2 regions of the Paenibacillus larvae subsp. larvae genome follow, and region 1 is predicted to be linked to the other one. Evidence: predicted binding sites of a transcription regulator. Region 1 holds the regulator's gene; the other holds the start of a gene.

The links. Region 1 encodes CtsR, which represses protease genes until heat stress. Its sites were predicted from a motif close to ATGGTCAATAAAGGTCAAACA; they were not measured.
Region 2: the regulator CtsR is predicted to act here: its motif matches at 7,569-7,589, upstream of clpP (ATP-dependent Clp endopeptidase proteolytic subunit ClpP).

Annotation. Positions count from the first base shown of each region.
Region 1 is NZ_CP019687.1:3,001,082-3,012,111, reverse strand. Features, by position in the region: rRNA gene BXP28_RS15665 (23S ribosomal RNA) at 1-2,374, shown strand, start outside; gene BXP28_RS15660 (CtsR family transcriptional regulator) at 2,627-3,088, shown strand; gene mcsA (protein-arginine kinase activator protein McsA) at 3,102-3,626, shown strand; gene mcsB (protein-arginine kinase McsB) at 3,679-4,749, shown strand; gene clpC (ATP-dependent protease ATP-binding subunit ClpC) at 4,806-7,256, shown strand; partial or broken gene radA (DNA repair protein RadA) at 7,432-8,798, shown strand; gene disA (DNA integrity scanning diadenylate cyclase DisA) at 8,831-9,910, shown strand; gene pssA (CDP-diacylglycerol--serine O-phosphatidyltransferase) at 9,982-10,725, shown strand; gene BXP28_RS15625 (nucleoside triphosphate pyrophosphohydrolase family protein) at 10,831-11,030, opposite strand, start outside.
Region 2 is NZ_CP019687.1:3,509,831-3,520,860, reverse strand. Features, by position in the region: gene eno (phosphopyruvate hydratase) at 1-1,261, opposite strand, end outside; gene gpmI (2,3-bisphosphoglycerate-independent phosphoglycerate mutase) at 1,418-2,956, opposite strand; gene tpiA (triose-phosphate isomerase) at 2,958-3,710, opposite strand; gene BXP28_RS18250 (phosphoglycerate kinase) at 3,732-4,913, opposite strand; gene gap (type I glyceraldehyde-3-phosphate dehydrogenase) at 5,052-6,056, opposite strand; partial or broken gene BXP28_RS18240 (sugar-binding transcriptional regulator) at 6,113-7,140, opposite strand; tRNA gene BXP28_RS18235 (tRNA-Arg) at 7,417-7,488, shown strand; gene clpP (ATP-dependent Clp endopeptidase proteolytic subunit ClpP) at 7,677-8,258, shown strand; gene BXP28_RS18225 (uberolysin/carnocyclin family circular bacteriocin) at 8,479-8,703, shown strand; gene BXP28_RS18220 (hypothetical protein) at 8,761-10,113, shown strand; gene BXP28_RS18215 (ABC transporter ATP-binding protein) at 10,412-11,030, shown strand, end outside.

The DNA.
Region 1 (11,030 bases):
TCAGGGTGATGGCGTGCCTTTTGTAGAATGAACCGGCGAGTTACGCTTGCATGCAAGGTTAAGGTGAAGAGCCGGAGCCGCAGCGAAAGCGAGTCTGAACAGGGCAAAGCATAAGCTTACGAAGTAGCAATACTTTGTATTGCTTGGAAGTATGCAGGCGTAGACCCGAAACCGTGTGATCTACCCCTGTCCAGGGTGAAGGTGAGGTAACACTCACTGGAGGCCCGAACCCACGAATGTTGAAAAATTCGGGGATGAGGTGGGGGTAGCGGAGAAATTCCAATCGAACTCGGAGATAGCTGGTTCTCCTCGAAATAGCTTTAGGGCTAGCCTCGGGTTAGAGTGATGGAGGTAAAGCACTGATTGGGTGCGGGGCCCGCCAAGGGTTACCAAGTCTAGTCAAACTCTGAATGCCATCCACTCGGTGCCCGGGAGTCAGACAGTGAGTGCTAAGATCCATTGTCAAGAGGGAAACAGCCCAGATCATCAGCTAAGGTCCCCAAGTGTGTGTTAAGTGGGAAAGGATGTGGAGTTGCACAGACAACCAGGATGTTGGCTTAGAAGCAGCCACCATTTAAAGAGTGCGTAATAGCTCACTGGTCGAGTGACTCTGCGCCGAAAATGTAACGGGGCTAAATACACCACCGAAGCTATGGGTCCTAATTAAGGGCAGTAGGGGAGCGTTCCAAGCAGCATAGAAGGTTGACCGTGAGGACAGCTGGAGCGCTTGGAAGTGAGAATGCCGGTATGAGTAACGAAAAGATCAGTGAGAATCTGATCCGCCGAAAGCCTAAGGGTTCCTGAGGAAGGTTCGTCCGCTCAGGGTAAGTCGGGACCTAAGGCGAGGCCGAAAGGCGTAGTCGAAGGACAACAGGCAGAAATTCCTGTACCACCAAACACCGCTATGAGCGATGGGGTGACACAGTAGGGTAGGGACGCAAGCTGATGGAAGTGCTTGTCCAAGCAGTGAGGCTGGTGTGCAGGCAAATCCGCACACGATGAAAGCCGGGCTGTGACGGGGAGTGAAAATAGCAGTAGCGAAGGTCTTGATCTCACACTGTCAAGAAAAGCCTCTAGCCAGGTGCAGGTGCCCGTACCGCAAACCGACACAGGTAGGCGAGAAGAGAATTCTAAGGCGCGCGGAAGAACTCTCGTTAAGGAACTCGGCAAAATGACCCCGTAACTTAGGGAGAAGGGGTGCCCCGGTAGAGTGAATAGCTCGAGGGGGCCGCAGTGAATAGGCCCAAGCGACTGTTTAGCAAAAACACAGGTCTATGCGAAGCCGCAAGGCGAAGTATATGGGCTGACGCCTGCCCGGTGCTGGAAGGTTAAGGGGAGTGGTTAGGGCTTAAGGCCCGAAGCTATGAACCGAAGCCCCAGTAAACGGCGGCCGTAACTATAACGGTCCTAAGGTAGCGAAATTCCTTGTCAGGTAAATTCTGACCCGCACGAATGGCGTAACGACTTGGGCGCTGTCTCAACGAGAGATCCGGTGAAATTTTAATACCTGTGAAGATGCAGGTTACCCGCGACAAGACGGAAAGACCCCATGGAGCTTTACTGCAGCTTGATATTGGACTTTGGTACGATCTGTACAGGATAGGTGGGAGCCTAAGAAGCCGGAGCGCCAGCTTCGGTGGAGGCAGCGTTGGGATACCACTCTGATCGTATCGGAGTTCTAACCCGGGACCGTGAACCGGTTCGGGGACAGTGTCAGGTGGGCAGTTTGACTGGGGCGGTCGCCTCCTAAAGAGTAACGGAGGCGCCCCAAGGTTCCCTCAGAATGGTTGGAAATCATTCGAAGAGTGCAAAGGCAGAAGGGAGCTTGACTGCGAGACCTACAAGTCGAGCAGGGACGAAAGTCGGGCTTAGTGATCCGGTGGTACCGCATGGAAGGGCCATCGCTCAACGGATAAAAGCTACCCTGGGGATAACAGGCTTATCTCCCCCAAGAGTCCACATCGACGGGGAGGTTTGGCACCTCGATGTCGGCTCATCGCATCCTGGGGCTGAAGTAGGTCCCAAGGGTTGGGCTGTTCGCCCATTAAAGCGGTACGCGAGCTGGGTTCAGAACGTCGTGAGACAGTTCGGTCCCTATCTGTCGTGGGCGCAGGAAATTTGAGAGGAGCTGTCCTTAGTACGAGAGGATCGGGATGGACGTACCGCTGGTGTACCAGTTGTTCCGCCAGGAGCACAGCTGGGTAGCTATGTACGGAAGGGATAAGCGCTGAAAGCATCTAAGCGTGAAGCCCGCCTCAAGATGAGATTTCCCAAGTAGTAAGACCCCTTGAAGACGACGAGGTAGATAGGTTGGGGGTGGAAGCGCAGTAATGCGTGGAGCTGACCAATACTAATCGGTCGAGGGCTTATCCTAAAGAAACAACTGTTCTAAGTACACTTTGCTTCGCTGCTAGTTTTCAGGGTAAAAGTAAATGAGTAAGTCTTATGGACATATTCCATAAGGCTTTTTTTGTTAGATTTGGGGAATAAACTCGCTCAGAATGTTAAGAATAAAAATGAGGAAGAAAACAAGACCTATCCCTTGCATAACTCAGCTAAACCTATTATAATTGAGTTAAGGTCAAAGAAAGTCAAAGTCAATTAAATCCTTACGGAGGATGAATTGATGAGAAATGTATCTGAAATCATCGAACACTACTTAAAACACATATTACAGCAAAGCCCGAATGGAGCTATCGAAATTCAGCGTAATGAACTGGCAGATCAGTTTCAGTGCGTGCCTTCGCAAATCAATTATGTCATTAGTACCCGATTCACCTTAGAAAAGGGATACTTAGTTGAGAGTAAACGTGGGGGCGGCGGATATGTCAGAATTCAAAAGATTGAGTTGAATTCACATGGGTCTATTTTGGATTATATTTTAACGACAATTAACCAGAGTATTGACCAGTCAACATCGGAAGGATTGATTTACCGCTTAGAGGAAGGCGAATTCTTAACCGCACGTGAAGCAAAGCTCATTCGCGCTGCCATATCCCGGGATGTTTTGCAGTTTAAGCTGCCACTTCGGGATGAAATACGGGCTAAGATTTTAAAGGCGATGCTAATATCCTTGCTATCGAGATAAGGAGGGGTAAACCATGCAATGCCAAGATTGCGGCAAAAGACCAGCCACTTTGCATTTTACCAAAATTGTAAACGGCGAAAAAACGGAATTTCACATATGTGAATCCTGTGCCAGAGAAAAAGGGGAACTGATTCCGGGAACGGCCGGGGGTTTTTCTATTCATAATCTGCTTTCAGGCCTATTAGACTTTGATCAGACATCTAACGGCTCTGTTTCTTCCCAGTCCCCGGCATCCTTGAGATGTGAAAACTGCGGCTTAACCTACTCCCAGTTCAGCAAGTTGGGCAGGTTTGGGTGCGGACAATGCTATCACTATTTTGAAGACAAATTAGATCCGCTTTTCCGCCGTGTCCATGGAAATACCGCTCATAGCGGTAAAATTCCTAGACGGGCAGGAGGACAGCTTCAGCAGCGCCGTGAAATTGATGAGCTGAAGGCACAAATGCAAAGAAGCATTGAGCATGAAGAGTTCGAGAAGGCCGCTCAGCTAAGAGATAAAATTCGTGAACTTGAGCGCAAACTGACCAGTGGAGGATAAAATTTGTATTCGAAGGGATTTGAAGAAACAGGTTATTGGAGGTGGGGTGTCCATGAACCACGAACGTTTCGTTAAAGATGCAATCAGTGAATGGATGAACGGTGACGGCCCAGATTCTGATATCGTCATCAGCAGCCGAATACGCGTAGCCAGGAATCTTAAGGATTATCCTTATCCGATGCTCGCCACAAATCAACAGTCCAAAGAAGTGCTGGACCAGGTAGCAAATGTGCTTAACAATGAAGATTTAAAAACGATCAGCCACTTCACGCTTGTTTCGTTAGGAGATATGAGTGAACTTGAGAAAAAAGTGCTGGTTGAGAAGCATTTAATAAGTCCTGGTTTGGCTAATGAATCCCGGAACGGGGCAGTCATTATTAATGATAACGGGTCCATCAGTATCATGGTGAACGAAGAGGACCATTTACGTATACAGTGTTTATACCCGGGTTTTCAGATCAGGGAAGCCTGGGATTTGGCAGATCAGTTAGATGACATTTTTGAGGCCCATTTAAATTATGGCTTTGACGAAAAAAGAGGATATTTGACCAGTTGCCCAACCAATGTGGGGACCGGTATCCGAGCTTCCGTTATGATGCATTTGCCTGCCTTGGTTTTAACCCAACAGATTAACCGAATTCTTTCGGCTGTAACTCAAATCGGGGTTACCGTAAGAGGGTTATACGGAGAAGGCAGTGAGGCGTTAGGGAACTTGTTCCAAATATCAAACCAGATTACATTAGGGCAATCCGAGACAGATATCATTGAAAATCTGTACAGTGTAGCCAGACAAATTATTGAACATGAGCGTGCCGCAAGAGCTAAATTGATACAAGATTCCAAACTAAAAATAGCGGACCGTATCAATCGTTCTCTGGGTATATTAACGCACGCGGTTATAATGGATTCTAAAGAAGCTGCCCAACGTTTATCGGATGTCCGCCTTGGAATAGATTTGGACTTAATTCAGAAGATACCTTCTAAAGTTCTTAACGAATTGCTTGTAATCACACAGCCTGGCTTTTTACAAGAGGACGCAGGCAAGCTATTGAATGCTGAAGAAAGAGATGTACGAAGAGCCAAAATTATCAGGGAACGATTCAGCAGAGCAGCACAAGTGTAATTCACTTTAATGGAATCGATGCTAACCATATTTTTTATTTGGAGGTGCAAAGAATTATGATGTTTGGAAGATTTACTGAACGAGCTCAAAAAGTATTATCCCTATCTCAGGAAGAAGCCCTGCGTCTAGGACATAACAATATTGGAACGGAGCATATCCTACTTGGGCTAATCCGTGAAGGGGAAGGCATTGCCGCAAAAGCATTGGTTGCTTTGGGATTGAGTCTGGAAAAAATTCAGGATGAAGTAGAGTCTCTTATTGGCCGCGGTCAAGAGCAGCCGACGAATCCTGCTTACACACCCAGAGCTAAAAAGGTCATTGAACTTTCGATGGACGAAGCCAGAAAACTTGGTCATACGTATGTAGGAACCGAACATATTCTGCTTGGATTAATCCGTGAAGGCGAAGGTGTAGCAGCACGGGTATTAAACAATCTGGGCATCAGCTTGAACAAAGCCCGACAGCAAGTACTTCAACTCCTCGGCAGCAGTGAGGTGACCTCCAGCAGCAGCGGAGCAGGCAATCATGCCAATACACCAACGCTGGATAGTCTGGCACGGGATTTAACCGCAATCGCCCGGGAAGGCAATTTGGACCCGGTTATCGGGCGAAGTAAAGAAATTGAAAGAGTCATTCAGGTGTTGAGTCGCCGTACAAAAAATAACCCGGTTCTGATTGGGGAACCAGGGGTCGGTAAAACAGCCATTGCGGAAGGACTCGCTCAGCGTATTATAAATAATGAGATCCCGGAAACATTAAAAAATAAACGTGTGATGACCCTGGATATGGGTTCTGTAGTTGCGGGAACAAAATACCGGGGTGAATTTGAAGACCGGCTTAAGAAAATCATGGATGAAATTCGTCAAGCCGGAAACATCGTTCTTTTTATTGACGAGCTGCACACATTGATCGGTGCAGGTGGAGCGGAAGGTGCTATCGATGCTTCCAATATTCTGAAACCTGCACTTGCCCGTGGTGAACTGCAGTGCATCGGTGCGACCACACTCGATGAGTATCGCAAATATATTGAAAAAGACGCTGCTTTGGAAAGAAGATTTCAGCCGATTACGGTTGACCAACCATCTGTAGAAGATGCTATCCAAATTCTGCACGGATTGCGTGACCGTTATGAGGCTCACCATCGTGTGAAAATTACAGATGAATCTATAGAGGAAGCTGTTAAATTGTCCGACCGCTACATTACAGACCGTTTCCTTCCCGATAAAGCGATTGACTTGATCGATGAGGCCAGTTCAAAAGTAAGGCTTCGTTCCTATACTGTACCGCCAAGCCTCAAAGAACTGGAGCATAAACTGGAAGAGATCCGCAGGGAAAAAGATTCAGCTGTACAAAGTCAGGAATTTGAAAAAGCGGCTTCTTTAAGGGATACGGAACAGAAATTAAGAGAAGAGCTGGAAAGCACAAAAAATGAATGGAAGCAAAAGCAAGGAAGCATGGATACCGAAGTAACAGCCGAGGATATTGCCGAAGTTGTAGCCAGCTGGACAGGAATACCGGTCCGTAAGCTTGCAGAAGAAGAAACGGAGCGCTTGCTCAAGATGGAAAGCATTCTTCATAGCCGGGTCATCGGTCAAGAAGAAGCTGTAAAAGCCGTCAGCAGGGCTATCCGCAGGGCCAGAGCAGGACTTAAAGATCCAAAGCGTCCGATGGGCTCCTTTATTTTCCTCGGCCCTACAGGGGTAGGTAAAACTGAGCTGGCACGGGCCCTTGCTGAGTCTTTGTTCGGTGATGAGAATGCAGTGATCCGGATTGATATGTCCGAATATATGGAGAAGCATTCCACCTCCCGTTTGGTAGGTGCTCCTCCGGGATATGTAGGTTATGAAGAAGGCGGCCAATTGACGGAAAAAGTCCGCCGCAAACCTTACTCTGTCGTCCTGCTCGATGAGATTGAGAAAGCTCATCCGGAAGTGTTCAATATCCTCCTGCAAGTACTGGAAGACGGACGCTTGACCGACTCCAAAGGCCGTACTGTCGATTTCCGCAATACGCTGATCATTATGACATCAAACGTTGGCGCAGAAACTATTAAGAAAAGCTCTACACTGGGCTTTACTGTAGTTGCAGATGCGGAAAAAGACTACAACTACATGAAAGATAAAGTTATGGATGAGCTGAAGAAAAGTTTCCGCCCGGAATTCCTGAACAGAATTGACGAAATCATCGTGTTCCACTCTTTGGATGAAAAACACATTGCGCAAATCGTCACTCTAATGGCCGAAGATTTAAGAAAACGCCTGAAAGAACAAGATGTAGACTTCGGTCTGACCGATAGAGCAGTTAAGTTCCTTGCCAAAGAAGGATTCGATCCCACTTATGGAGCCAGACCTCTTCGTCGTGCAATTCAAAAGCACATCGAGGACCGTCTGTCAGAGGAACTGCTTAAAGGTAACATTAACAAAGGTGATTCGCTTACAATTGATGAGCAGGGTGGAGAACTTGTTGTTTTGCACAATGAAAAAGAAACAGAAACTGCAAATCAATAATTAAGGAAAAAATAATAAATACCTTAAAAGCATTTTGCATGCTATCAAAATAGATGCAAAATGCTTTTTTCTTTAAGTTCAGGTCTTTCATAGCCTCTTTAAAAATGGTAAACTTTGAATGGTACACATAGGTAAATAATTACCTTTGTCTGTCGAAAATAGAAGGGAAAGAATGATGGGTAAACAGAAGACTAAGTTTTATTGTCAGGATTGTGGGTACGAATCGATTAAATGGCTGGGAAAATGTCCGGACTGCGGAGCTTGGAATACATTTGTCGAGGAAATACAAAAAATTATGAAGACACAAGGAATGGATTCATCCTTGTTTCAAACGAAAGAAAAACCACAACCAATCATAAATATAGAAAGCAGCCCGGAGCCTAGGGTAATTACAGAGAACAGAGAACTCAACAGGGTATTGGGGGAGGGTTCGTTCCCGGGTCCCTTATATTAGTCGGAGGGGATCCAGGAATAGGAAAGTCCACTCTTCTTCTTCAAACTTCTTATTCTTTAGCAAAATCCGGCCAGAAGGTTTTATATATATCCGGAGAGGAATCGGTGAAACAGACAAGGCTGCGGGCGGACCGTTTAAATGCTATGTCACGATTGCTTTATGTCCTCTGCGAGACGAATCTGGAATCCATTGAGGAGGCAATTCGGGAAGTAGAACCTGATTTTATGGTTATCGATTCCATTCAGACGGTATACCATCCTTCTGTTACTTCTGCTCCAGGTACTGTATCCCAGGTCAGGGAATGTACAGGGCATTTCATGAGAATTGCCAAAACGAAAGGAATTGCTACTGTACTGGTAGGCCATGTCACCAAAGAAGGGGCCATTGCCGGACCAAGAATGCTGGAGCATATGGTTGATTGTGTCCTTTATTTCGAGGGAGAGCGACATCATTCTTACCGCGTTCTTCGGGCTGTCAAAAACCGTTTTGGCTCAACTAATGAAATCGGTATTTTTGAAATGCAGGAAACCGGTTTGACTGAAGTTCATAATCCTTCCGAGCTGTTTTTGTCAGAGAGGCCTCTGGGGGTTGCAGGTTCCACGGTAGTCGCCAGTATGGAGGGGACACGACCCGTATTGGTTGAGATTCAGGCGTTGGTCTCAATGACCAACTTTCCTTCTCCAAGAAGGATGGCTACAGGTATAGATTATAATCGCTTATCTTTAATCATTGCCGTTTTGGAGAAAAGAGTAGGATTATTTTTACAAAATCAGGATGCTTATTTGAATGTCGCAGGCGGAGTTAGACTCGATGAACCTGCGGTAGATCTGGCCGCGGCTATCAGTATTGCATCCAGCTTCAAAGAACAAGCTACCCAGCCTTTTGATGTTGTTTTTGGTGAGGTAGGGCTTACCGGCGAAGTAAGGGGAGTCTCCCGGGTAGAGCAGCGGGTCAACGAAGCCCAGAAGCTTGGATTTAAACGTGTCATTATGCCCGAAAAAAGTCTTAAAGGATTCACACCACCACGCGGGATTGAAGTGATAGGGGTTAACACGGTAGATGAAGCATTAGCCATTACACTAGGCTAAAACAAGAGCCATATGCCTTCGGGAGGATAAACATGACGAAAGAAGACAACAAAAAAGATATCATGAGCCAGCTCCTGCAATTGGTTGCCCCTGGCACCCCTTTCCGTGATGGGCTGGAGAATGTGTTAAGGGCCAAAACAGGGGCCCTGATCGTAGTTGGTTATAGTCCGGAAGTGATGGAAATTGTGGACGGCGGATTCTCTATAGACTGTGAATTTTCGCCGAACTATCTATACGAGCTGGCCAAAATGGACGGGGCCATTATTTTAAGTGAAGATGGCAAACGGATCCTGTATGCCAATACTCAGCTGATTCCAGACCCGACAATCAGCTCTTCCGAAACGGGGATCCGGCACCGCACTGCCGAAAGGGTAGCACGACAAACCGGCAAACTGGTTGTATCCATTTCACAGAGACGAAATATTATCACGCTTTATCAGGGAACATTAAGATATTCACTGAAAGATATCGGTGTCATTCTAACGAAGGCCAATCAAGCGATTCAGACGATGGAACGATACCGAACGGAACTGGACCAGTCTTTAATTAACCTGGGGGCATCTGAATTCGAAGAAATGGTTACTTTGCATGATGTTACTCACGTGATTCAGCGTGTAGAAATGGTACTTCGGATTAAGACAGAAATCAACCGTTATATTAATGAGCTGGGTACGGAAGGACGCCTGATCAGCATGCAGCTGGAAGAACTGGTTGGAAATACTGAACTTGAAGTCCGACTTTTGATTAAAGATTATATCCGTGAACCAAGTGACGAGAAAGTCAAAGATGTATTAAATGGGCTTAAACGCTTGTCTTCCGATGAACTGCTCGATCCGCATCATATTATACGGCTGCTTGGTTTTCCCCATACCAGTTCCATTTCTGAAGAACCTGTATCTCCACGAGGCTTCCGGGTATTAAATAAAATTCCTAGACTTCCGTCCATTATCATCGGAAATTTGGTAGAGCAATTTGAATGTCTTCCCCATGTTATGACGGCTACGATTGAAGAGCTGGATGAAGTGGATGGCATCGGAGAGGTGCGTGCGCGGGCTATAAAAGAAGGACTTCGCCGCATTCAAGAGCAAGTATTGATTGACAGACATATTTAAATTGCATACAATTAATAAGTAATGCATTTATAAAAAATGGGTATAGTATACCTTAGAGGTGGACTAAATATATGTTTACAAAATCTTTGCCCAGTGTATTTACAATCGGAAACTTATTTCTTGGAATCATCTCGATCATTCTGGTTTTTAATGAGATGCCGGAGTATGCAGCCATCCTGGTTATCATAGCGATGCTGCTCGACGGACTGGATGGTCGTGTAGCACGGGCGCTGAATGCGCAAAGTGAATTTGGTAAAGAACTTGACTCTTTGTCTGATGTGATATCGTTTGGTATGGCTCCGGCTTTTATTATGTATGTGACTGCTTTTACTGAATTGAATGCAGCTACGGCTTGGATTGTGACCGCTATTTTCCCTATTTGCGGAGCTATCCGTTTGGCGAGATTTAATGTAATAGCAGGGATTCCGGGCTATTTTATCGGTTTGCCTATCCCGGCTGCAGGAGGAATCCTCTGTACGCTTGCCCTGTTTCATAATGACTTGCATGCGTATATCCTGGTTCTGGGTACATTACTTCTTTCATATTTGATGGTCAGCAACGTGAAATATCCTAATTTTAAAAAGGCGGGATTGCCGAAGGCAGCTATTTGGATTTCACCTATCATTATAGCTGTGGCCGCAATTATCGGAATTCAGTATCCGCAATATATCTCTAAAATGATTCTTGTGGTGCTTTTGGCTTATGCCCTGTATGGCTTAAAAAAAAACGTTGACCGGTCCATCACAAGATTAAAAAAGAAAAACCGCCGCAACAAAAAGATGGACGATACGGCTAAATCCGAATCATCCATGTAATAGTTCAAAGGAAAAAGCATGTGTTCTCTAATGAGACATACATGCTTTTTTTGTCTTGTCAAAAGAGATAATGTCAAGTTTTCCGTACACTCTAGTTATCTTTCTCTAAGACATATTAAATAAACCGAGAGCAGCACATTTTTTTGATTCACTTTCCACGGTTTCTTCCAAATCTACATCAAGCAGATTGGCAAGAGCGGATAAATAAAAGAGGTGTTTGCCAATTTCAGCCCCAACTACTTCCATGCAGTTTTCGCACAGTTGGCCCTCTAAATGGGTATTCAGCTGCAGCTTAGCCTGCTCCA
Region 2 (11,030 bases), 510 kb from region 1:
TCTTTCCGCCGTATTGGGCTACATAAGACAGCTCATCTTCGATACGAAGAAGCTGATTGTACTTGGCAACACGGTCAGTACGGGAAGGAGCGCCTGTTTTAATTTGTCCGGCATTAGTAGCTACAGCAATGTCAGCAATGGTGCTGTCTTCGCTTTCACCGGAACGGTGGGAGATTACAGCAGTATATCCGGCACGTTTTGCCATTTCAATTGCATCGAAGGTTTCAGTCAGAGTACCAATTTGGTTCACTTTAACCAGAATGGAATTAGCGATTCCTTTTTCAATACCTGTGCTCAGACGCTCAGTATTCGTTACGAACAGGTCGTCACCAACCAGCTGTACTTTGCTGCCCAGTTTTTCGGTAAGCAGTTTCCAGCCATCCCAGTCGTCCTCAGAACATCCGTCTTCGATGGTGATAATCGGGTATTTGTCCACCCAAGAAGCAAGCAGGTCTACAAACTCCTCAGAAGTAAAGGATTTGCCTTCGCCTTCCAGATGGTATTTGCCATCCTTGTAAAATTCAGTAGAAGCTACGTCCATACCGAGGAATACGTCTTCACCAGGCTTGTATCCGGCACGCTCAATCGCAGAGATGATCGTTTGGATAGCTTCTTCGTTGGAAGAAAGGTTAGGTGCAAAGCCGCCTTCGTCGCCAACAGCTGTATTCAGGCCTTTATCTTTCAGAACGGATTTAAGGTTGTGGAAGATTTCAGCACCTGTACGAAGAGCTTCTTTGAAGCTAGGAGCGCCAACAGGCAGAATCATGAACTCTTGTACGTCTACGTTATTGTCCGCATGCTCACCACCATTGATGATATTCATCATTGGAACAGGAAGCGTTTTGGCATTGAATCCGCCAAGGTATACATAAAGAGGTACATCCAGAGCTTCAGCAGCTGCACGGGCAACAGCCATAGAGACTGCCAAAATAGCGTTTGCGCCCAGTTTTCCTTTGTTAGGAGTTCCGTCAAGCTCGATCATTTTACCATCAATGCCGACTTGATCCAGAGCATCCAGACCAATGATTTCAGGAGCGATAATTTCGTTCACATTCTCAACGGCCTTCAATACTCCTTTACCCAGATAACGGCTTTTGTCTCCGTCACGAAGTTCAACAGCTTCATGAGCACCAGTGGAAGCACCGGAAGGAACAATTGCGCGTCCCATTGCACCGGATTCAAGGTATACTTCTACTTCTACAGTAGGATTACCGCGGGAGTCAAGGACTTCGCGGGCGTAAACGTCTGAGATAATAGTCATTATTCTGACACTCCTTCATTAATGTGTATGGGGTTTTTGAACGCAGGATGACTCTCTTTCTAAAGATTTGCTGCAGCGCAAAAACGTTGTATGGACGTAAAGGAGAGAGTCGTTCCTGCGGATTTCATAATGAATGTTAAAATTCAAGGCAAGGAATTATTTATTGATAATAGTTGTGCCTGTCATTTCAGCAGGCTGCTGGGCTTGCAACAGATCCAGCAGAGTCGGCGCGATATCTGCCAAAATACTGCCTTCTCTAAGGGAAATTCCCTGTTTTGTTACGATAAAAGGTACCGGATTGGTTGTATGGGCGGTCATTGGACGCTCATTATCGTCGATGACGATATCGGCATTTCCATGGTCGGCCGTAATGCATGCTACGCCGCCTTTGGCCAGGATGGCCTCGACCACCTGTCCCAAACATTCGTCCGTGGCTTCAATCGCCTTAACGGTCGGTTCCAGCATACCGGAGTGTCCTACCATATCAGGATTGGCAAAATTCAGGATAATCATGTCATGCTTGTCCTCATTAATTTCCTTAACTGCTGCCGCCGCCACTTCATAAGCACTCATTTCCGGTTTCAGATCATATGTGGCGACTTTCGGCGAAGGAATCAGCACACGGGTTTCTCCAGGAAGCTCAATATCCCGTCCTCCACTAAAGAAGAACGTAACGTGCGGGTATTTTTCAGTCTCTGCAATACGCAGCTGTTTCAAACCATTCTGGGAAACAACTTCACCCAATGTATTGTCCAGGTCTTTAGGTTTATACGCAACGTAACCGTCCACTGTTTCACTAAACAAAGTCAGGCAGACAAAATGAAGGTTTTTGGGTGCTTTATCCCCACGGTCAAATCCGCGGAAATCCTTATTCTTAAATACCTGGGAAAGCTGAATGGCACGGTCCGGGCGGAAGTTGCAGAAGACAACCGAGTCCCCATCCTCTACAAGGCCAACCGGTTTACCGGCTTCATCCACAATAACTGTAGGCATGACGAATTCGTCATAAACGGATTTTAAGTAGGATTCTTTAATAGCCTCCATAGGATCAGTATACTTCGGGCCTTCGCCATATACCATAGCGCGGTAAGATTTCTCTACACGTTCCCAACGTTTATCGCGGTCCATAGCATAATAGCGCCCTTGGACTGTCGCTACCTTTCCTAACCCTGTTTCCGTAATTTTGTTCAGCAGCATTTCCATATACTTGCCCGCAGAATCAGGAGCCACATCACGTCCGTCAAGGAAAGCATGGAAATATACGTCTTTCAGCCCCTCTTTCTTAGCCATTTCAAGCATGGCAAACATATGGGAAATATGGCTGTGTACCCCGCCATCAGAAAGAAGTCCGTATACATGCAGTTTCTTTCCGTGTTCTTTGGCATGCAAGACAGCCGCTCTTAACGTGTCGTTATGGAAGAATTCTCCTTCACGAATGGATTTGGTGATTCGGGTAAGATCTTGATATACGATTCTTCCTGCCCCAATGTTCAGATGGCCTACCTCCGAATTCCCCATCTGTCCCGCCGGAAGGCCAACAGCCTCTCCACATGCAGTTAAAGTTGTGTGAGGATAAGCAGACCAATAGCGGTCATAGTTAGGCTTATGGGCATGAGCCACTGCATTACCGTGTACTTCTTCACGAAGTCCAAATCCGTCTAAGATGATCAAAGCAACCGGTTTGGGTCTGGACATCTTACTTCGCCCCCTCAACGAGTTGAATGTAGGAAGCAGGTTCAAGACTTGCTCCTCCTACGAGAGCGCCATCAATGTCAGATTGACCCATATATTCGCGCACGTTTCCTGGCTTCACACTGCCGCCATATTGGATGCGAACTTCATCCGCTACGGATTTGTCATACAGCGAGCTTACCAGTCCGCGAATATAACTAATCACCTCATTGGCATCTTCAGCAGTAGAAGATTTGCCTGTTCCGATCGCCCAGATCGGTTCATACGCAATCACTACCTGTTTAGCCTGTTCTGCACTTAATCCTTGGAATGCCGCCTCCGTTTGAACTTTGCATACTTCTTTTGTTTGTCCCGCTTCCCGTTCTTCCAGTTTCTCTCCTACACAGACGATTGGAGTCAATCTGTGCTTGAACGCAGCATGCACTTTTTTGTTTACTGTTTCATCTGTCTCTGCGAAATAGGCTCTGCGTTCCGAATGTCCGATAATCACATATTCTACCCCGAGATCTTTCAGCATGATACCGCTGATTTCTCCGGTATAAGCTCCATTGTCTTCAAAATGCATATTTTGTGCACCGACTTTAATAGAGGTTCCCTTGAACGTTTCCACTAGCGCCGGAAGGTTAGTGAAAGGGGCACATACCACGCTGTCCACTCCGTTCATTTCTGCTTTCCCTTTCACTGCGTTTGCAAATTCCACCGCTTCAGAGACGGTTTTGAACATTTTCCAGTTCCCTGCAATAATTGGCTTTCTCATGCTCGCCACTCCTCTCTGGTTTTATTTATCTTGAAGGGCCACAACACCCGGCAGGGCTTTGCCTTCCATGAATTCCAGGGAAGCCCCTCCACCTGTGGAGATGTGATCCATTTTGTCCGCCATTTTAAATTTCTCAACCGCGGCTGCAGAATCGCCCCCACCGATAATGGTATAAGCTTCTGTCTCGGCACAAGCCTGGGCAACTGCTTTCGTACCTTCTGCAAACAGATCCATTTCAAACACACCCATTGGCCCATTCCATACAACCAGCTTGGAGTTCTTAATGGTTTCCGCATACAGTTTACAGGTTTCAGGTCCGATATCGAGGCCTTCCCAGTCAGCCGGAATTTGGTTTACCGCCACAACTTTGGTGTTGGCCGTATTACTGAAATCATCCGCAACTATAATATCTTTAGGCAATAAGAAATTTACGCCTTTTTCCTTAGCCTTGTTAATAAAACCAAGGGCTAAATCAATTTTTTCATTATCTACAAGGGATTTACCGACTTCATTTCCTTGAGCTTTCAAGAATGTATATGCCAGGCCTCCACCGATAATGATGTTGTCTGCCAGATTCAGCAAGTTATTAATAACATCAATTTTATCTTTTACTTTTGCTCCGCCAATGATGGCTGTGAAAGGTCTTTCCGGATTGGTAAGAGCTTTGCCCAGCACATCGAGCTCTTTTTCCATAAGAAGACCGGATACGGCTGGAAGGTGATGAGCGATACCTTCTGTAGAAGCATGGGCACGGTGAGCAGCACCAAATGCGTCGTTCACGTACAACTCGGCCAGCTCTGCGAAAGCTTTAGCCAGTTCAGGATCGTTCTTCTCTTCACCCGGGTAGAAACGAACATTCTCAAGAAGAAGAACCTCGCCGTTTTTCAACTGCTCGGCTTTTTCTTTTGCTTCCGCACCAATGGCAACATCCGCTTTCACCACCGGTTTACCAAGCAGTTCGGACAAACGCTTAGCTACTGGAGTCAGTCTCATTTCTTCCACCACTTGTCCTTTAGGACGTCCCAAGTGACTGGCCAGGATGACTCTAGCGCCTTGCTCAATTAAGTATTTCACTGTAGGAAGGGTTTCCCTGATTCGAGTATCATCAGTAATTTGACCGTTTTCGAGGGGAACGTTAAAATCTACGCGAACGAATACACGCTTTCCTGCAACTTCTACATCGCGAACAATTTTCTTGTTCATTCGTTTTCCTCCTATGCTCTTTCCGTGGATACCTTTCCGGCCTTTCCACTGGTTATTTGGCAAGTTAATCAAGGGGAAAGAGGAGAATTGCTTCTCCTCTTCACCTCTTAGTTGTCCCTTATGAATGACTGATCCAAATTACAGACCTTTGCTTGCAATGTAGTTAACGAGATCAACTACACGGTTGGAGTAACCCCACTCATTATCGTACCAGGAAACTACTTTTAATAAGTTGTCACCTACTACCATAGTGGACAGGGAATCGATAGTGGAGGATGCAGGGTCACCATTGTAGTCTTTGGATACAAGCGGCTCTTCAGAGTAGTTCATAATTCCTTTCAGCGGGCCGTTGGCAGCTTCTTTCAGTGCTGCGTTTACTTCTTCCACCGTTACATTTTTGCTTGTTTCTACTACCAGATCAGTTACGGATACGTTAGGAGTAGGAACGCGCATAGCCATACCATTCAGTTTCCCTTTCAGTTGAGGCAGAACAAGAGCTACTGCTTTTGCGGCACCAGTTGTGGAAGGAATGATGTTTTCAGCTGCCGCACGGGCACGGCGAAGATCCTTGTGAGGCAGATCCAGCACTTGTTGGTCGTTTGTATAGGAGTGAACAGTTGTCATCATGCCTTTTACGATGCCGAACTTCTCGTCAAGTACTTTTGCGAATGGCGCCAAGCAGTTTGTTGTACAAGAAGCGTTGGAAATAACGTGATGGTTTGCTGCATCGTATTTATCTTCATTAACGCCCATTACGATGGTGATGTCTTCGTTTTTTGCAGGAGCGGAGATAATAACTTTCTTCGCACCGGCTTTGATATGAGCTTCCGCTTTTTCTTTTGCAGTGAAGATTCCTGTGGATTCCACTACGATTTCGACACCAAGGCTTCCCCAAGGGAGGTTTTGAGGATCACGTTCAGCATATACTTTAATGGATTTACCATTTACTTTAATTTCACCTTCACCAGCTTCAACAGTTGCATCAAGTACGCCATGAGTAGTATCGTATTTCAGCAAGTGAGCCAGGGTTGCTATGTTAGTTAAGTCGTTGATCGCCACGATTTCAACATCTTTATTGTTCAGAGCTGCGCGGAATACGTTGCGTCCAATACGACCAAAACCGTTAATACCAACTTTTACCATGTTCATTTCCTCCTAGTATTGTCTAATTGTATATTTCAAGACAAGCCAGAGGCCTGTCAAGATAACACATCATGCATAAGCTGTATGGCAGCAGCCTCGTCTGTAACCAGTACGTCCTGGTGGCCGAATTTAAGCACGGAAGCAATTGCTTCCCCCTTGCTTTTCCCCCGGCAATACCGATCACTATTTCAGTATTCTGAATATCCTCTAATCTTAAACCAACTGTTGACATTTTATGAACAACTTCGCCGTCTTTATTAAAGTAGTATCCAAAAGCCTCGGCTAATGCCCCGTCTTTTTGTAAATTTTTGATTGTTTCCTGGTCTACTTTCCGCCGTCTGGCCATAACCATAGCATCTCCAATTCCATGAACTACAATGCGGCTTTCCCGAATCACTTGCATTCTTTCCTGAATATTCGGGTCCTTCATTAGAGATTGATAGGCTTCTTCATTTAAATGATCCGGAACATGAAGCAGACGGTATTGCGCTCCGGTCTTTTTGGCCATGTTGGAAGCTATGGTATTCGCCTGGAATTCCATACTTTCACCCAGACCTCCTCTGGCCGGAACAAAACAGCTGTTTTTCATATTACCGGAAGCCAATAAATGATTGGCTACCTCAGCCATTGTAGATCCGCCTGTAACTGCGATAATATCATTGTCCGATAAATACTTTCGCAGTACGGAAGCACCGGCCCGCCCGAGCTCTTTTCTCGTAAAAGAGGAAGTATCGGAATCTCCCGGGACAATCACTGCCTGCTTGATCCGGAATTTCTCGCAGATTTGCTGCTCCATATGGGTAAGGCCAAGAATATCTTTCATCATCGGTTCCAGTTCGTCCAAAACCTTGGTTCCTTCTTCGCTGATTCTCATGCCGGAAGTTTCAATTTGAATCAGGCCTTGAGCCTTCATAAAATCAACCTCACCCCGAAGGACACGCTCTGTCATATCAAGAGAACCGGCCAGTGTTCTGCGGCCTATCGTCCCGGATATCCTGATCTGATGCAAAATGGTATATCTTTTATTCAAGATTCGCAGCATATCAGGGACAAGCTGTTTTTGAATATCAAGGATCTTTCTCATCGTACACTCCTGATTTTAATTATTGGACTTAATATGTCCCACGAGTGCATTTTTAGTCCCATATGGTCCAAAAAAATTTCCTTTACACGCTTCATTATATACGACCCCCTTTAAAGAATCAACTCGCCTTCCGTCCTGATTATGAAAATTCATTGAAAGTAATGGTGCCCATAAACCTTTTTTGTGGGGCTTGATTTTTCGTAACCAAACACGTATAATTAATTTTGCTGTTTCAGTTTCAATCTATCAAAATAGAATGTTTGGAAATATTATTTTGCGCCCGTGGTCCAATGGATATGACGCAGGCCTCCGGAGCCTGAGATCGAGGTTCGATCCCTCGCGGGCGCGTTTTTACTTCATAAGCTGTCCCTGAGTCATGATGAATGGCGCAGGGACAGTTTTTTATTTAATTGCTGCATTCAACAAACAGTTTGACCTTTCTTGACCTTAAAACGTTTTTTCGTTATCATATTTGTAGATACTTGAAATCATACACCATCCACGAAAGATGGAACGATAAGGAGGGTATACTCGTTATGAGTTTTATTCCAATGGTAGTAGAACCGGATGCAAGAGGAGAACGTTCTTATGACATTTACTCCCGTTTGCTTAAAGACCGGATTGTTTTTCTTGGCACTCAAGTGAATGATGCAGTGGCCAACTCGATTATTGCCCAGCTTCTGTTCCTGGCTGCGCAAGATCCGGATAAAGACATCAGCCTGTACATCAACAGCCCGGGCGGCTCTATTACGGCAGGTATGGCTATTTATGATACGATGCAATATATTAAACCCGACGTTTCCACCATTTGTGTAGGGATGGCCGCTTCCATGGGAGCTTTCCTGCTGAATGCGGGTGCCGTCGGCAAACGTTATGCCCTTCCTAACAGTGAAGTGATGATTCATCAGCCTCTCGGCGGTGCGGAAGGCCAGGCTACGGACATTGAAATCCGGGCAAAACGGATTATTAAAATGCGGGAAAACCTAAACCGGATCCTGTCCGAACGTACAGGCCAGCCTCTTGAAAAAATCGAGCGTGACACGGACCGTGATTATTTCATGAGTGCTTCAGAAGCCAAGGAGTACGGATTGATTGATAAAGTCATCGAGCGGGTTTAATGAATCTGTTCCAAACTGAATCAATTTCACAATTATGAAATTGATTCAACTCCGAAATGTTTATTCCAAGCAAAAAATCAGTCGAATCTATAGGGGCCGACTGGTTTTTTTGTTATTTGTTGACATTTAAATAGAAAGAATTATATAATTTTACTTGTAAATCCATATTTTTGCATTACTAGTAATGATAGAATATGAAATTAAAAGAGGTGAAATCAAATTGGATTTGTTTAATTCCATCGTTGAGATAGCCGGTACATTTAAAATAAGTATGGACACTTCTACAAAGGTTTATGATGCTGTGATGGCTGGTGCAGACATGTGGGCAGTTATTTCCATTATTGCTGCCGTTACGGGGCCGCTAGCTATTGGAGGTGCTGTAGTTTTTTACATGATTAAGAGAAAAATCAAAGGGATGGCCAGAAGTGCAGCTATAGCATGGTAAATCGTTTTAAGGCAGAAGTCTATGGCAGACTTTCTGCCTTTTCCCAAGGAGTTAGTGATGAAAACTATCAAACATATAGGATTATTAATCGGATTACAGCATTTGCTTCATTTCCGCTGGTTGGTTAGCCGAATTCTGCCGAATACTGTTATAAGCCTTAAAAGGCTGCTGCAAATTGTCGCAGGTGCATGGGTTTTGGTAGGATTATTTACTTACTTTTCTTGTTACGCTTTATTTCTTGTTCTTCAAAACAACAGGATTACGGTTTCATTGGATTTGGCTGCCAAGATGGAATTCCTCTTTTGCCTTTTGTTTTTCTCTTATTTACTTACACATTCTTTTCAAGAAGTATACATACGGGCTTTTTCTTCCCAGGATTACTTCCTCTTAAGAACGAGGGGACAGTCTCCCTTTGCTGTTCAATTTGCCAAACTGGTAGATGCCTTCTTTCTGGAAGTATTGTTATATGGAATTCCTTTTCAGGCGGGAATCATCATTGCTATTATTCAAGCAGCGGGTTCTTATTCCCCTATTTTATGGATTCTCCTTTTTTGGGCTATCGTACTGTTTGCTTTACTTTGTAAAATGTCCCTAATGGTCCTTTTATTTGCTGTAAACAAGCCATCCTTCCGCATAGGTTCATTCTCTACGAGGGTCATCTTTTTTCTCTTTCAGCTGTTCATCGGTGCAGGAATTTCTTATGCCATCATAAGATATCTAAATAACCGCCAATTCTTTTCCCACTGGATGCAAGCCTTTATGGAATGGAAATGGGACAATGGGTTCTTGATTACCGGATACGTATGGGTGGTACTCGCCAGTCTCCTGCTAATGCCGGCTGTTATAGCTCCAGTATATGTATGTAACAAATCCTGGGACATCTCAAGATGGAATAAAGAAGAACAAGGAAAAGAAACCAATAAACGTTCCTTTTTAACCCGGTTCTTTATGTCGCCAGGCATTCGTTCTAAAACACTGAATCTGATCATGAAGGATTTACTTCTGACAACCAGGGGAGAAACGATTTCTTGGGAATTCATCAAAAAGGTATGGTTCTCTTCCTCTTGCATGTTAGGAGGCTTCGCTGCCTTTTCATATCATCTGACAGGGAAAGAACAGCTCTCCCAAGGGGTTTTGCTTTTATTGGTCATCATCTCTCAGATGATTTTAGCTGCATTGGCTACAATTGCCGCCGGAAAAGTGACCAGTTTGGACACAGAAAGGAACTGGATTATTCTTCATTTTGTCCGATTAGAGAATCCGTACTTTCTTTATCGGGCCAAAGCTATTCTGCACTTTTTTTTCGTATTCCCGATCGTATGTATTCATACTTTCATCATCCTATTATTTATACCGGTTTCCCCCTGGGTTCGGTATATGTACTGGCAAGCGCGTTTTGTATCAGCTTAACCTTGACTTTAAGCTTTATAGTGGGAAGCGTTTGTTTTCCTAATTTTGGCTGGGAGAACAAAGACCAAATTAATACTTCCCTGCTTGGATCTATTTCCGAGAGTGTGCTGTTTCTTTTTTATGATTTTATCAATATTAGCTTTGTCGGGGTGAAGGCCGCTTTGTTATATGCGGAGAAAATAAGTGAGCAGGATTTTTTAATTTCTTCTTTACAATGTTTACTTTTGACTACGGCCGTTTGGAATGTTCTCCTTATTCTTATTTTAAGAACACCTGTATGGAAAGGCTGGAAAATAAAATGATTTGTGTCGAAAAAGCATCTTTTCAGTATGAGAATAGCGTTTCAAAAGCCGTGAATTCCGTATCCTTTTCATTAAGGGAAGGAGAAGTACTCGGCTTATTGGGACATAATGGAGCGGGCAAAAGCACCTTATTGGAATGTTTAAGCGGTTTGCGAAAGTTGACCGGGGGAAATATGACAGCAGATCACCTTCCGGTAGATCAGTACAAGAAAACAAGTTTTATTCCGAATGACCTGTATCTATACAACTTATTAACGGTTGAAGAAACCTTCCTGTACATAGGCAGGCTTCATTCATTAAGTTACGATCAAATTTGGAAAATAGCAGACCCGCTTATTCAGATGTTTTCCCTTCAGGAGAAACGAAAAGAGTATGTGAAACATCTATCCTTCGGAATGAAGCAGAAAGTGGCTCTTATCTTAGGTATACTTGACTCCCCCCGTTATCTGCTGCTGGATGAACCGATGACCGGATATGACCCTCTTTCCACCAAAACAACAAAGGAATTTTTACTTCATTTAGCTAAAGAGCAAAAGACAGGTATTTTGCTGTCCTCTCACCGTTTGGATATTGTGGAAGATTTGTGTGACCGTGTTCTGGTCATCCATCAAGGGG